DNA from 2 places in the Phenylobacterium sp. 58.2.17 genome. Region 2 is predicted to be linked to the other one. Evidence: predicted binding sites of a transcription regulator. Region 2 holds the regulator's gene; the other holds the start of a gene.

Region 1 (7,843 bases), on a different contig from region 2:
GCCACGTCGGTCGAGCCGCCGCCGGCGTCGCCCGAGGTGTCGGCGTCCTTGTAGGGCTGGATCTTGCCGACCGAGCTGAGGTCGCCGCCGCCCTTCGGCAGGGACTTGGCGAGCTCCTGGGCGAACTTGGTCTCTTCAGCGGTCCAGGTGATGCCGCCGACGTCGGACAGCGACTGGTACATGACCTTGCCCAGCACGTCGTTGGGCAGCAGGTTGTAGACGCCGCCGGTCTGCTCGAACTCGACCTTGGTGCCGGTGATCATGGCCGCGCCCTGGGCGGCGGTCTTCACGCGGTCCATGACGTCGACGACGATCTTCGGGTCGGCGTTGCGGACGTAGTAGTAGACCTCGGCGAAGTCGGGGACGACGTTCGGGGCCTTGCCGCCGTTGGTGACCACGTAGTGGATCCGCGTGCGGTCCGGGATGTGTTCACGCAGGTAGTTGTTGGCGACGTTCATGATCTCGACGCCGTCGAGGGCCGAGCGGCCGGCCCACGGGGCGCCCGAGGCGTGGCTGGACTGGCCGTAGAAGCGGAACTTGCCGCTGATGTTGGCCATCGAGGTGCCCTGGTTGGCCGAGTTGGTGTTGCCCGGGTGCCAGTGCAGGGTGATGTCGACGTCGTTGAACAGGCCGTCGCGGACCATATAGACCTTGCCCGAGCCGCCTTCCTCGGCCGGCGTGCCGTAGACGCGCACTTCGCCCTGGACCTTGTTGGCGACCATCCACTGCTTCAGCGCCACGGCGCTGGCGACCGAGGCCGCGCCGAACAGGCTGTGGCCGCAGCCGTGGCCGTTGTCCTGGCCGGCGATCGGGGTCTTGGTGGGGACGGCGGCTTGGCTCAGGCCGGGCAGGGCGTCGAACTCGGCGAGGATCGCGATCACCGGACCCGAGCCGTTCTTGAAGCTGGCGACGAAGCCGGTCGGTTCGCCGGCGACGCCGGCCTGGACCTTGAAGCCGGCGGCCTTGAGCTGATCCTGGAGGAGGGCGCTGCTCTTGGTTTCCTGGTAGCCGAGCTCGGCGTAGCTCCAGATCTTCAGAGCCGCGTCGTTCATCTTCGGGGTGTAGGCGTCGACAGCCGCGGTCAGCTGGCCCTTGTCGGCGGCGGTCAGCGGGGCGGCGACGGCGGCCGAGGCGGCGAGCCAGGCCGTAGCGCAAAGCGCGCTGGTGGCCAGCGCCTTGGAAATCAGTTTCATAGGTCCTCCACGACGGCGGCGCATAAGGGCGCGGCCGCTCCCTTCCAAGACGCAGCGGCGTCCTAAATCCTCACTCGCCGGCGGGCGGGTAGAGGTCGATGAGGTTCGCAGAGGTGTGGCCCGCCTTGACCATGCCGTAGGCTTCCAGCGTGGCCACGAAGCCGGCCATGTCGCCGGTTCTGAAGCGTCCGCTCAGCGGCGTCGACGCGAGGCGCGCATCGGCGATGCGCACCTTGCGGGTCGAATAACGGTTCATTTCCTGGACGATGGACGCCAGCGGCCGGTTTTCGAACACCAGGCTGCCTTCGCGCCAGCTCGTCAGGTCGGCCAGGTTGCGCGCCTCGAGCGTCCATGGGGCCGAGCCGGTCTGAACCAGGTGCTGGCCGGGCTCCATGTCGACGCTGGCATGAGCGCCGGCCACGCGGACCTTGCCCTCAAGCAGGCTGACCGACCATTCGCCGGGATCGACACGGACGTCGAAGGCGGTGCCGAGCGCAGTCACCGTGCGCCCTTCGGCGCTCACCACGAACGGCTTGTCCGGATTCTTGGCGACTTCGAAATAGGCCTCGCCGCGCACCAGGGTCAGGCTGCGCTGCTTGTTCCAGTCGGTCAGCCGCACCTCGGTGTCGGTGCTGAGCGTGACCTTCGAGCCGTCCTGCAGGGTCACGACCTGCTGGCCGCCGATCGGGGTGCGGTAGACGGCCAGCGCCTGCGGCGCGGCGGCGACCACGGCGGCCGGCGCAGCGTTCTGGTCCTGCGTCTGACGCCAGGAGCCGTAGCCGAGCATCGAACCGGCGGCGAGGACGGTGGCGGCGATGCCGGCCGCCCACCGCATGTGCGGGCGCCGCCGCTCGGCGGCGAGATCGGCCTTAAGCGCTTCGCGCGCGGCCATCACCTGCGGATCGTCCTTGAGGTCGCCGATGCGTTCCCACGCGCCGCTGACCAGGGCCCAGTCGTCGCGATGGGCCGGATCGGCCGCGAGCCAGGTCTCGAACTCGCTCTGGACATCCCTGTCGTCGGGATGGCGCTGCAAACGCACAAACCACGACGCGGCGTCCGGGCTACCGGAAGGACCGATTTGTCGTTGGTTGTCGTTCATCGATTTCCTGCAGCCGGATCGAGACGATCCGGAGCGCCTTGGTGACGTGTTTCTCGACAGCGCTCACGGAGATGCCGAGTTGCGCTGCGGTAGCCTTGTAGCTCAAGCCCTCGAAGCGGACGAGCATGAAAGCCGCGCGGGTGCGGGGCGAAAGTTGATTGAGGGCGTCCAGCGCCACGGAAGCTTCCTGCTTGGCTTGCAAGATCCGGTCGGGGGACAACTCGTCGAGCGGGTGGTGGGCTTCTTCCAACTCGCAGTGCGCGCCCCGGCGCCTCACCGTGTCGCGGCGGCGGCGATCGAGGAGCACGTTGGTCGCAGTCTGAAAAATGAAGCTGGAGAGGTTAGTCACCTCGCCGCCCTGACGGCGATTGTGCAGCCGCAGGAGAACTTCCTGAATCAGGTCGTCGATTTCGTGCCCGTCGGCGCGACGCCGAAAGAAAGCGCGTAAGGCTTGCTGGTAAGGAATTGACGCGTGCGCCAATCCCTCCGGCTCGCCCCTGGCACCGGTCGTTTCCGCCCACGCCATGGAAATTTCCTGAACACCCCGAATTGTCTTATTGGCGTCATGGTTGTTGATGGGGGCGCCCAGGTCAATGACGTTTGGGAAAGGGACCCGTTCGATCGGGCTCCTGCTGGGTTTTCGGGCAACGGTGGGGCGGTCGTCGGCGCCATGGGGGCGGAGAGCGGCAAAGAGCGCACTGGCTGGCGTAGAGGGCTGGCCTTACAACCGCGGCTGTCGGAAGGCCGTGACGTTGGCGCGGAGCCTTGTAGCCGTTGAGTATTCTCCGTCTCGGGATCGTTGTTGCGTGCGTATCCGGCGTCGTGTTCCCCGCGACGGCCGTCGAGGCCGCTAGCCGCAAGGCGCAATTTGCGATTCCCGCCGGCGTGCCGCTCGATCGGGCGCTGACCATGTTCTCCACGCAGAGCGACCGCGACATCTTGTTCACGCCTACCATGGTCGGCGGGCGCCGGAGCAAGGCGGTCTTCGGGCGTATGGAGCCCGACGCCGCCCTCAATGCGCTGCTCCGCGGGTCGGGCCTCACCTGGCGCGAGTTCCAGGGCCGCTATCTGGTCGAACGGGCGCCTGCGCCGGCGGTCGAGGAGCCCGACGCCGAGGTCGAAGGGCTGGTGGTCACGGCTCTGCGCCGTCCGACGCTGGATCGTCTGACGCCGATGTCGGTGCGCGCCTTCTCCGGCGAGGATCTCACGCGGGCGGGCGCGGCGACGTTCACCCAGGCCGCCATGCTGATGCCGGGCCTGACCCAGACCAGCACCGGCACCGGCCGCAACCGCTTCAGCCTGCGGGGCGTCTACGGCTCAGGCGAGGCGACCACCGCCCTCTACTATGACGACATCCCGGTGACGGGCCCCAGCGGCACCACGGCCGATCCGGGCGGCTCCTCGCCCGAGTTCCTGCTCGTCGATGTCGAGCGGATGGAATTGCTGCGCGGGCCGCAGGGCACGCTCTACGGCTCCAGCGCCATGGGCGGCGCGCTCAAGGTGGTGTTCAGGCGGCCGAACCTGAACGAGACGAGCGCCTCGCTGTCAGGCGAAGCCTCGACCAATGCCGGCTACTGGGGCGAGGCCGAGACGCTGGTCGTCAATCGGCCGCTGGTCGAGGACAAGGTCGGTCTGCGGCTGGCCGCCTATCACCGCCGCGACCCGCCCTATCTCGAGAACCGCCGCCTGGGACTGAAGGGAATCAACGACAGCGCGACCTGGGGCGGGCGCCTGGGCCTCGGTTTCCAGTTCGAAAACGACGTCCAGATCAACCTGACCGCGGCCCATCAGGAGACCCGCGAGGGCGACACCAGCGGCGGCTGGGCGGGTGCGCCGCCGCATGTCAGCTATGGCCATGTGCGGACGCCCTTCGACAGTCGGATGACGATGTACGAAGGCGCGCTCTCCTGGCGCTTCTCGGGCATGCGGCTCACTGCGAATGCGGCGTCCTATACGTGGAAGAGCACGCGCCAGATCGACTACACAGGCACATTGCAGAGCGAGCGGCTCAGCCTCGACGGCTGCAAGCGCTACCTGCAGATTCCGGACGTAGCGGTCTGCACCGCGCCGCAGCTTGCGGCCTATTCCAGCTATGTCGACAGCCGGGCGCCGGGACTGCTCTACCAGCCGATTGATCTCTATGCCGACGTCCAGGAGGTGCGGCTGCAGTCGGATGCGCCGGGGTACTTCGCCTGGACCGCCGGGGTGTTCCGCGAGGTGCGCAGCGACACCATCGACAGCCAGGTGATCGTCGGCGATCCAGCCACCGGCCTGCCGCGGCATGGCGACTTCACCGGCCGGCGCATCGTCGACAGCCAGCTGACCCAGCGCGCGGTCTACGGCGAAGCGACGCTGGGAGCCGATCGCGACACCTCGTTCGTGTTGGGGGCCCGCCGGTTCACCTACGACAAGCGCACCGAAGGCGAGGCGTTGATCGTCAACGTGATCTCCAACACGACCGAGGCCAATTTCCGCAGCACGACCGAGGAAAGCGGCTGGAGTCTCAAGTTCCTCGCCAGTCATCGGTTCAGCCCGTCGGCGATGGGCTATGCCCAGGCCTCGCAGGGGTTCCGGCCCGGGGGCGTGAACACCGTGCCCGGCCTCCCGCCGAACCTGTCGGCCTACGGCGCCGATTCGCTCTGGAACTACGAACTCGGCCTGAAGGGGGCCTGGCTGAACAACCGGCTGCAGGTCAACGCCGCGCTCTACCGCATCGACTGGCAGGACATGCAGTACACCTCCAACAGCACGAACGGCGCGTTCTCGTTCATCACCAATCTGGGCCGGGCGCGGGTCAACGGCCTGGAGGCGGACGCCAGCTTCGCGTTCACCTCGGCCTGGCGGGGCGGCGCGAACCTGGCGCTCACCGATGCGATCCTGACCAGCGACCAGGCGAGCGCCGACGGCGTGGGGCTTGGCGCTGCCGGCGACCGGATCCCGGCCGTGCCGCGGATCGCGGCTGACAGCTGGCTGGAATATCGGCGCGATCTGGGGGGCGGGCTGGAACTCCTTGTGCGGACGGACGCCGCCTATGTCGGGCGTTCGAACAGCACCTTCAAACCCGGGGTGGGCGGGGATGTCGCGCTAGGCGACTACTGGTTGTTCAACAGCCGCGCCTTCCTGCGGGCTGCGCGATGGACGGTCGGCGCCTTCGTCGAGAATCTGACCGACGTCGACGATCCCAGTTTCGCCACCAGCGCCCGCCAGCCGCTGACCATCGCCCCGCGGCCGCGGCGGTTCGGCCTGACCGCCAGCTACGATTTCTGAACCCGCGCGGGGGGTGTGACAAAACCGGACGTAACGTAGAGGTTTGCGAGAAAAGAACATCTTGTGAACCAGGAACAAAGGGCGTACGCCTTGTTCCGACGGACGCCGACGCCTCTTGGGGCACGGACTGTCGGGTTGGAATCATGAAACAAGGGGCGCCTTGAATGAGTCAGTCGGCGTTGAAGCTCGTGGGACGAGAAGAAGGCGATAAGCAGCGCGCTCTGGAAGCGGCGATTGCGCAAATCGATCGGGCCTTTGGCAAAGGCTCGGTGATGAAGCTGGGCGAGAAGAGCCACATCGAGGTCGAGGCGGTGTCCACCGGCTCGCTCGGGCTCGATCTGGCGCTCGGCATCGGCGGTCTGCCCAAGGGGCGGATCATCGAGATCTACGGTCCGGAAAGCTCGGGCAAGACCACCCTGGCCCTGCACGTCGTGGCCGAGGTGCAGAAGGCCGGCGGCGTCGCTGCATTCGTGGACGCCGAGCATGCGCTGGACCCGCAGTACGCCAACAAGCTGGGCGTCAATCTTGACGACCTGCTGGTCTCGCAGCCGGACACCGGCGAGCAGGCGCTGGAGATCACCGACACCCTGGTGCGTTCGGGCGCCATCGACGTGATCGTCATCGACTCGGTCGCCGCGCTGACCCCGCGGGCCGAAATCGAAGGCGAGATGGGCGATCAGCTGCCCGGCCTGCAGGCGCGCCTGATGAGCCAGGCGCTGCGCAAGCTGACCGGGTCGATTTCCAAGTCCAAGACCCTGGTCATCTTCATCAACCAGATCCGCCACAAGATAGGGGTGATGTACGGCAGCCCGGAGACCACCACCGGCGGCAACGCGCTGAAGTTCTACGCCTCGGTGCGCCTCGACATCCGCCGCACCGGCTCGGTGAAGGTGCGCGACGAGATCCTCGGCAACAACGTCCGCGTGAAGGTCGTGAAGAACAAGGTGGCCCCGCCGTTCCGCGAGGTCGAGTTCGACATCATGTACGGCGAAGGCATCTCCAAACTCGGCGAGATCATCGACCTGGGGGTCAAGGCCGGCGTCATCGAGAAGTCGGGTTCGTGGTTCTCCTGGAACTCGACCCGGATCGGCCAAGGCCGCGACAATGCTCGGGAATTCCTCAAGAACAATCCGGACATCGCCCAGCAGATCGAACGTCAGGTTCGCGGCGCGAAGGAAGTGATCGAGGAAGAGCTGCTGGTCGGTCCGACCGGCGACGAGGACGCCGAGGACTAGGATCCGCATCGCCGAAGCGGTCGCCACGGCCGCTCGGAACCGGACGCCTCCAACCCGACGTCCGACCCGCCCGAGCCGGCTGAGCCCCCGCGCGGCCGCTTCAGAAGATGCGCAAGGACGCTTGGACGCACGCCGTTCAAGCGTCCTTTTCCTTTGCGGGTGTCGACAAAATCCGTAAACGGTCGCGCGCGGGGCGGCGCAACGGTGCGCGAGCCCTTATCTATTTTTTCGCTTCAACGTCCGACGAGCCATGCCGAGCCTCAACGAAATCAGAGCTGCGTTCCTGGGCTACTTCGAGAAGAATGATCACCTGATCATTCCGTCGGCCCCGCTCGTTCCGCAGAACGACCCCACCTTGCTGTTCGTCAATGCGGGCATGGTGCCGTTCAAAAACTACTTCACCGGCGCCGAAACCCCGCCCGGCCCGCGGGCGGCCTCGTCTCAGAAGTCGGTCCGCGCCGGCGGCAAGCACAACGACCTGGACAATGTCGGCTACACCGCGCGCCACCACACCTTCTTCGAGATGCTGGGGAACTTCTCGTTCGGCGACTACTTCAAGGCCGGCGCGATCGAGCACGCCTGGACGTTGCTGACCAAGGAATTCAAGATTCCGGCCGAGAAGCTGTGCGTCACCGTCTATCATACCGACGACGAGGCGGCTGAGCTCTGGAAGAAGATCGCTGGCCTGCCGGACGAGAAGATCATCCGCATCGCCACCAACGACAATTTCTGGTCGATGGGCGACACCGGCCCCTGCGGTCCGTGCTCGGAGATCTTCTACGACCACGGCGCGCACATACCGGGCGGTCCTCCCGGCAGCCCGGACGAAGACGGCGACCGGTTCGTTGAGATCTGGAACCTCGTCTTCATGCAGTTCGAGCAGTTCGCCGACGGGCGGCGCATCGACCTGCCCAAGCCGCAGATCGACACCGGCATGGGCCTCGAGCGCATCGCTGCGGTGCTGCAGGGCGTGCACGACAACTATGACGTCGACCTGTTCCGCACGCTGATCGCGGCCTCCAAGCAACTGGTCGGCGACGGGACCAACG
Region 2 (7,843 bases):
AATGAAGGTCAACGCCGTGCGCTGGGCCCTGGCCAAGCGCATCGTCGGGGAGATGGGCGTCGAAAGCGGCGGTCTGGCCGCCGCCATGATCACCGGGCACGAGGCCTTCGTGCCCAAGGAACAAGTCGAGGACCTGCGCGCGTCGGGCCTGGCGCACATCATCTCGATCTCGGGCCTGCACATGGCCATCGTCGGCGGGTTCGCCTTCGCCTCTGTGCGGCTGGGGATCGCGGCCTGGCCATGGGCGGCGCTGCGGGTGTCGTCGAAAAAGGTCGCGGCCGCCGCAGGCCTGTTCGCAGTCATGCTCTATCTGGTGATCTCAGGCGCTCCGGCTCCTGCCGAGCGTGCGGCGATCACCGCGGGGGCCGCCTTCCTGGCGATCCTGGTCGACCGCCGAGCGATCAGCCTGCACACCCTGGCCATCGCCGCCCTCGTCATCCTGGCGCTGCAGCCGGAAGCCGTCGCCGCGCCCGGGTTTCAGATGTCGTTCGCGGCCACTGCGGCGCTGGTGGCCCTGGCCGAGGCATGGCCGCGTCCGGCGAAGGAGATCAACACGCCCTGGCCGATACGCGCCGCGCAGGCGATCGGCGTCTGGACCGCCGCCAGCATCGGGGCGAGCTTCGTCGCGGGTCTGGCGACCGGGCCGTTCGCCATGCAGCACTTCAACCGGGTCTCGACCTTCGGGCTCGTGGCCAACCTGCTCACCGCGCCGATCTCGTCGTTCCTGATGATGCCGGCTCTGGCGATCGGCGCGGTGCTGGCGCCGCTGGGGCTCGGCGGCGCGCCCCTAGCCGCGGCCGATCTCGCGATCGACACCATGAACATGATCGCGTCCTGGGTGGCGGCGATGCCAGGCAGTCAGCGGATTTTCGCCAGCGCGCCGGCCTGGACCCTGCCGGCCGCCTTCATCGGCGTGTTGTGGCTCTGTCTGTGGAAGGGGCCGCTGAGATGGCTGGGGCTGCCGCTGGCCCTGGCCGTCTGGCTCTGCCCGCGGCCCCCGGCGCCCGACGTCTGGATCTCGTCCGATGGGGCCGCGGCCGCCGTGCGGCGCGGCGACGAGGCGGTGCTGTTGCGGCCGGACGCCAAGCTGTTCGCGGCCGAGCTATGGGCCAGGCGACGCGGCCTGACCGTGGGGGAGGAGTCTGCGCGCGAGGCCGGCTACGACTGCGATCGATGGTCCTGCGCGCCGCGGCAGGCGAGCGGCGACCCGCGGGTCGCTACGATCTTCACGCGCCGGGCTTCGACCATCGAGAAGAAACAGCCCCTGTTTTGCCAGTGGGCCGAGGTCGTGGTGGTTCGCGGCGCGGCCGCACCTTGCCCGATGGCGCTCACACTCACTGAAGCCGACTTCACGCGCGGCGGCTCAGCCGAGCTCTACCGCACCGCCGACGGCTGGCGGATCGTGTGGGCGCAGGACCTGCGCGGCCAGCGGCCCTGGAGCCGCTGAGGCGGGTCAGTGGTAGCGGCGGATCAGGCCGACCAGGCGGCCCTGCACCTGCACTTGGTCGGGCCCAAAGATGCGGGTCTCGTAGGCCGGGTTCGAGGCCTCGAGCGCGATCGAGGCGCCCTTCTTGCGCAGGCGCTTGAGGGTGGCTTCCTCGCCCATCACCAGGGCCACGACGATGTCGCCGGAGTTGGCGGTGTCGGTCTTGCGGATCACCACGTAGTCGCCGTCGAGAATGCCGGCGTTGATCATCGAGTCGCCGGCGATCTCGAGCACGAAGTGCTCGCCTGCGCCGAGGATGGTCTCGGGCACCGGAATCCGGTCGCGCTCCTGCTGGATCGCCTCGATCGGGGTACCGGCGGCGATGCGGCCGAGGATCGGCAGTTCGCGGGTGTCGTTGGCGATCGGCATCAACGGCGCATCGCCGGCGCCCTCGACCAGTTGCGGCTTGAAGGGGGCGCGGCCCTTGGGCGGCGCGGCGGTGGTCGCCTGCTGCGGCAGCTTCACCACTTCCAGCGCGCGGGCCCGGTGGGGCAGGCGGCGCAGGAAGCCGCGCTCCTCCAGCGCCGTGATCAGCCGGTGAATGCCCGACTTCGAAGCCAGATCCAGCGCTTCCTTCATCTCGTCGAACGACGGCGAGACCCCGGTTTCCTTGATCCGCTCATGGATGAACATGAGAAGTTCGTGTTGCTTGCGGGTGAGCATGGCTGTCGTGCCCTTGAGAACAAAGCGCTAACGTCACGAATGTTCTCTAGGTGTTCTGGGTTAATGTCAAGTTACCGTGGAGCCTTTGAAAAGCCAGGCGTTTTCGGTCGCTTGAGGTCGCCCGGGACCGACTCAGCCGAGCAGGGCGCGGGTCGCGGCGGCGACGTCGGCCTGGCGCATCAGGCTCTCACCGACCAGCATGGCGCGCGCGCCGCAGCGCTCCAGCCGGGTGACGTCCAGCGGCGTGAAGATGCCGCTTTCGGTGACCAGTAGGGCATCGGCAGGCGCGGCGCCCGCCAAGCGCTCGGTGATCGCCAGGTCGGTCTCGAAGGTGCGCAGGTTGCGGTTGTTCACCCCGACCAGGGTGGCGCCCAGCTTGCCGGCGCGGAGCATCTCGTCCTCGTCGTGGACCTCGACCAGGGCGTCCATGCCGAGGCGCGCGGCCTCCGACATCAAGTCGGCGGCCAGGGCGTCGTCGACCATGGCCATGATCACCAGGATGGCGTCAGCGCCCAGAGCGCGGGCCTCCACGACCTGCCATGGATCGACCAGGAACTCCTTGCGCAGGGCGGGCAGGGCGACGGCCTCGCGCGCGGCGGTCAGGAAGGCGTCGGCGCCCTGGAAGCTGGGGCCGTCTGTAAGCACTGAGAGGCAGGCCGCGCCGCCGGCCTCGTAGGCGCGGGCCAGGGCCGGCGGATCGAAGTCCTCACGGATCAGGCCCTTGGACGGCGAGGCCTTCTTGATCTCGGCGATCAGGGCCAGCCTGCCGGGCGCATGGGCGCGTTCGAGCGCGGCGCGGAAACCGCGAGGCGCGGAGGCGGCCTGGGCTGCGGCCTCGAGGTCGGCGAGCGTGCGCAGGGCTTTGCGCTCGGCGACTTCGGCGCGCTTGTAGGTCGCGATCTTGTCGAGGATGTCGCTCATGCCGCGGTCACCTCGATCAGCTTGTCCAGCGCGGCCTTGGCGCGGCCGTCGTCGATGATCTGGCCCGCCAGTTCGACGCCCTCGCGCAGGGTTTCGACCCGCTCGCCGACCAGGAAGGCGGCGGCGGCGTTGAGCAGCACGATATTGCGATAGGCGCCCTGGGCGCCGTCCAGCAGCTCGCGCAGGGCCACGGCGTTCTGGGCCGGGGCGCCGCCGGTCAGGTCGGCGAGCGCCGAGCGCGGCAGGCCGACCGCCTCGGGCGTGATCGTGAACAGGCGGACCTGGCCGTCGCGGTATTCGGCGACGCTGGTCTCGCCCGTGGTGGTCATCTCGTCGAGACCGCCGCCGTGCACGACCCAGGCCCGTTCGGCGCCCAGCGCGCCGAGCACGCGGGCCAGCGGTTCGACCCAGCGGTCGGCGAAGACGCCCATCACCTGGCGCTGGGCGTGGGCCGGATTGGTCAGCGGGCCCAGCAGGTTGAAGATCGTGCGGAAGCCAAGGTCAGTGCGGATCGGGGCCACGTGGCGCATGGCGCTGTGGTGGGCCGGGGCGAAGAAGAACGCGACATTGGCCTCGTCCAGCGCGCGCAGCTGCTGCTCGGCGGTGGCCGCCAGGTTGACGCCCAGCTCGGTCAGCACGTCGGCGGCTCCTGAACGCGAGGAGACCGCCCGGTTGCCGTGCTTGGCGATCTTCAGCCCGCCGCCAGCGGCGACGAAGGCGACCGCGGTGGAGACGTTGAGCGTGTGCAGGCCATCGCCGCCGGTGCCGCAGACGTCCATGACCTGGAACGGATGGTCCAGGGTGACGGCGGCCTTGCGCATGGCCCGGGCGCAGGCGGTGATTTCGCCGGTCGTCTCGCCGCGCATGCGCATGGCGGTGACGGCTGCGGCGACCTGGGCCGGGGTCGGCTCGCCGCGCAGGCAGGCGGCGAAGAACTCCCCGGCGTCGTCTTCGGTCAGGGTCCCGCCGTCCGCGAGGCGGCCCAGGAGCGGCTTGAAGGCGTCGGACATGTCTTAGGCGTCGACCAGGGGCGGGACGCCCGCGAGCTTCAGGAAATTGGCCAGCATGGCGTGGCCGCCTTCCGTGGCGATGGACTCGGGGTGGAACTGCACGCCGTGCACCGGCTTGGTCCTGTGCTGGAAGCCCATGACCTCGCCGTCTTCGGTCCAGGCGATGACTTCCAGCACCGCCGGCATGGTCGAGGGCTCGACCGAGAGGCTGTGATAGCGGGTTGCGGTCACCGGGTTGGGCAGGCCCGCGAAGATCCCTTTGCCGGTGTGTTCGATCGGGCTGGTCTTTCCGTGCATGATCGCCTTGGCGCGCACCACCTGGCCGCCATAGGCCTGGCCGATCGCCTGGTGGCCGAGGCAGACGCCGAGGATCGGCATGTCGTCCGGCGCAGCGGCCAGCAGGTCCAGGCAGATGCCGGCCTCGTTGGGGGTGCAGGGGCCGGGCGAGAGCAGCACGCCCTGCGGCTTCAGGCCCAGCGCTTCTTCGACGCTCAGCGCGTCGTTGCGATAGACGAGCGTCTCGGCCCCCAGCTCGTTCAGATAGTGAACGAGGTTGTAGGTGAAGCTGTCGTAGTTATCGATCACCAAGATCATAAGGGTTCTCTAGGCTCGGCCCGCCCCGACGCCAAGCCCCGATTGCCTGGGCCGCGCGTTGGCGGGATGCTGTGTCCATGACGCCTGCCGATTCCGCCCTCGACCCGGACCAGATGGCCTATGCGCGCAGCTTGCTGCGGGCCCCGGTCCAGCGCGAGCGGGCCTGGCCGGCCCTGGGCGCTGCGGCTTTCGCGGCCGTGGCGGCGCTGGCGCTCGCCGCGGCCATGATCACCGCCCCGCCCGTGACGACCACCCACGTGGTCGACCGCGCAGACTAGACGAAGCGCCAGGACTCCTCGGCGGCGCGGCGCAGGGCGCGGGCCTTGTGCAGGGTCTCGTCGTACTCGGCGTCCGGATCGCTATCGGCGACCACGCCGCCGCCGGCCTGGACGTACATCTGGCCGTCCTTGAAGCAGGCGGTGCGCAGCACGATGCAGGTGTCGACCGAGCCGTCGGCGCCGAAGTAGCCGACCGCGCCGGCATAGGCGATGCCGCGCTTTTCCAGCTCCAGCTCGTCGATGATCTCCATCGCCCGCACCTTCGGCGCGCCCGACAGGGTGCCGGCGGGGAGGGCGGCCATCACCACGTCGATCGGATCCAGGCCTTCGGGGGCGTCGCCCTCGACGTTGGAGACCAGGTGCATGACGTGGCTGTAGCGCTCGACGAAGAAAGAGTCGGTGACCCGCACCCGCGGCCCGCGGGCGATCGGCTGCGGCTCGTTGGCGCCCTGGTTCTTCAGCATCGCCACGCGGCCGACGTCGTTGCGGCCGAGGTCGAGCAGCATCAGGTGCTCGGCGCGTTCCTTGGGGTCGGCGACCAGCTCGGCCTCGAGCGCGCGGTCCTCCTCGGGCGTTGCGCCGCGGGGCCGGGTGCCGGCGATCGGCCGGATGGTGATCTTGCCGTCGCGCAGCCGCACCAGGATCTCAGGGGACGAACCGGCCAGCTGGAAGTCGCCGAAGTTCATGTAGAACAGGAACGGCGAGGGGTTCATGCGCCGCAGCGAGCGGTAGAGCGCGAACGGGTCGTGCGCGAAGGGCGCGCGGAACCGGTGGCTGGGCACGACCTGGAAGATGTCGCCGGCCAGGATGTAGTCCTTCGCCCGGGCGACGATGCGGTGATAGTCCTCGCGGCTCACCGGGGTGGTGAAGCGGTCCGGCTCGGGCTGGGCCGCGCCGGTCAGCGCCGGGGCCGGATTGCGCAGGTCGGCGGCGACCTCGGCCAGCCGGGCCTGGGCGTCTTCGTAGGCGGCCTTGGCGGTGATTTCCGACGGGCGGACCGTGGTGACCAGGATGATCTCCTGGGCGATGGCGTCGAAGATCGCCACCATCGAGGGACGGATCATCAGCCCGTCGGGCAGGTCCAGCGGGTCAGGATTGATGTTCGGCAAGCGCTCGACCAGCCGGATCATGTCGTAGCCGATCGCCCCGAACACGCCGGCCGACATCGGCGGCAGGCCCTCAGGCAGGTCGAGCCGCGAGCGGGCGACCAGGTCGCGCAGCGAATCCAGCGCGCCGCCCGCCTGGGTCTGGAACCGCCCGGCGGCGATGTCCGGGCCGACCGCGATCTCGGCCTGGTCGCCGCGGCACTTCCAGACCAGGTCCGGCTTCATGGCGATGACCGAGTAGCGGCCGCGGTGGGCCCCGCCCTCGACCGACTCGAACAGGAAGGCGTAGGGCCGACCGTGAGCGATCTTCAGATAGGCCGAGACCGGCGTCTCCAGATCGTCGATGAGCCGGGTCCAAACGACCTGCGGCGCGCCCTGAGAGTACTTCGCCTCAAAGTCCGCAAACGCAGGATCGATCGTCACTTCGCCTTCTCCGTCTTGGCCGCCGGTTCAGCGGCCTTTCCCTTTTCGATCGGCGCCAGGCCCAGGGCCGCGCGCGCCTTGTCCGGATAGACCTTGGCCTTCACCTCGGTGCGGGCGGCCTTGCGGGCGTCGGCCCCGAGGTCGCGGAACAGCGCCATGGTCAGCTGCGGGCGCACGTCCTCGGTGATGCGGGCCAGGGTCGGGCCGCTCGGGGCGCGGACCGCCTCCAGCTTGCCGACGATCAGGCCAAACTGCGTGCCTTCGGCGGTGAAGACGTCGCCCTGCTTGCCGCTGAACGCCTTGCCCAGCGCGTCGCGCGACAGGGCGGTGCTTTGCGCCGCGTTCTGGCGGTCGAGGTTGGTCACGTGGACCACCTTGGCGCCGGCCGAGGCGGCCACCGCGTCCAGGCTTTCGCCCTTCCTGACCCGGGCGGCCAGCTCGTCGGCCCGCGCCTGCATGGTCTTGACCAGCTCGCGCATCATCCAGAAGCGGGTCAGCTGCGGCTTGACCTCGGCGAGCGGCGGCAGCGCCTTGGGGATGACGCGCTCGACCCGGATGGCGAAGTACTGGCCTTCGCCGGCGTCCTGGACCTCGCTCTCGCCGCCGGCCGGCAGGCTGTAGGCGAGCTCAAGCATCTTCGGGGTCAGGCCCGCCACCGGCTGGCCCTGCTGGCCCTGGCCCTGCTGGGTCACCGGGCCGATGGTGAAGGTCGGCACGCCGGCCTTCTTGGCGGCTTCGACGAGGTTGGCGCCGTCGGCGCGGGCGTCCTCATAGGCCTGGCTGAGGGCGTAGACCTTCTCGGCGGCCGCGTCCTTGCGGACCTCGGCCTCGATCTGCGGGCGGACCTGATCGATCGTGACGACCTGGCCCGGGGTCACCTTGGCCACCTTGACCACGGCCATGCCCAGGTCGCCCTGGATGACCGAGACCTGGCCTTCCTTCAGGGCGAAAGCGGCGGCGCCGACGCGCTTGTCGGCGATCGCCGATTGCGGCTTGTCGGCATAGTTGATGGCCTCGACGCCGGTGGACTTGGCGATGGCGGCGGGATCTTCGCCCTTGGTCAGGCGCGCGGCGATCGCCTGGGCGGCGGCGGCGTCCTTGGCCGGGATCTGGATCAGGGTGCGGGTTTCGGGACGCGACAGCGTGTCCTTGCGGAAGTCGAAGCGCTTCTGGACCTCGGCCGGATCGACCTTCACCTCGCCGACCTGGGCGGGGGTGAAGGCCACCACGGTCAGGACCCGGAACTCCGGCAGCGTCATGCGGTCGGCGTTTTCCTTCATGAAGGCCTGCAGCTGGGCGTCGGTCGGCTGGGCCGGCTGGGCCACGCTGCGCGGATCGATCATGAAGTAGCCGACGTCGCGG

Evidence for each region. The regulator LexA, encoded in region 2, represses DNA repair genes until DNA is damaged. The targets are predictions, from matches to a motif close to ATGTTCNCNANNTGTTCT.
Region 1: recA (recombinase RecA) is a predicted target of LexA. The motif match lies at 5,613-5,630, and genes of this name have one in related genera.

Annotation. Positions count from the first base shown of each region.
Region 1 is NZ_JAPMTQ010000003.1:166,464-174,306, reverse strand. Features, by position in the region: gene OUA97_RS03955 (amidohydrolase) at 1-1,193, opposite strand, end outside; gene OUA97_RS03950 (FecR family protein) at 1,264-2,292, opposite strand; gene OUA97_RS03945 (RNA polymerase sigma factor) at 2,255-2,818, opposite strand; gene OUA97_RS03940 (TonB-dependent receptor domain-containing protein) at 3,067-5,559, shown strand; gene recA (recombinase RecA) at 5,724-6,794, shown strand; gene alaS (alanine--tRNA ligase) at 7,045-7,843, shown strand, end outside.
Region 2 is NZ_JAPMTQ010000002.1:1,387-9,229, forward strand. Features, by position in the region: gene OUA97_RS01795 (ComEC/Rec2 family competence protein) at 1-1,447, shown strand, start outside; gene lexA (transcriptional repressor LexA) at 1,454-2,149, opposite strand; gene trpC (indole-3-glycerol phosphate synthase TrpC) at 2,282-3,070, opposite strand; gene trpD (anthranilate phosphoribosyltransferase) at 3,067-4,080, opposite strand; gene OUA97_RS01815 (anthranilate synthase component II) at 4,084-4,674, opposite strand; gene OUA97_RS01820 (hypothetical protein) at 4,752-4,952, shown strand; gene trpE (anthranilate synthase component I) at 4,949-6,481, opposite strand; gene OUA97_RS01830 (peptidylprolyl isomerase) at 6,478-7,843, opposite strand, start outside.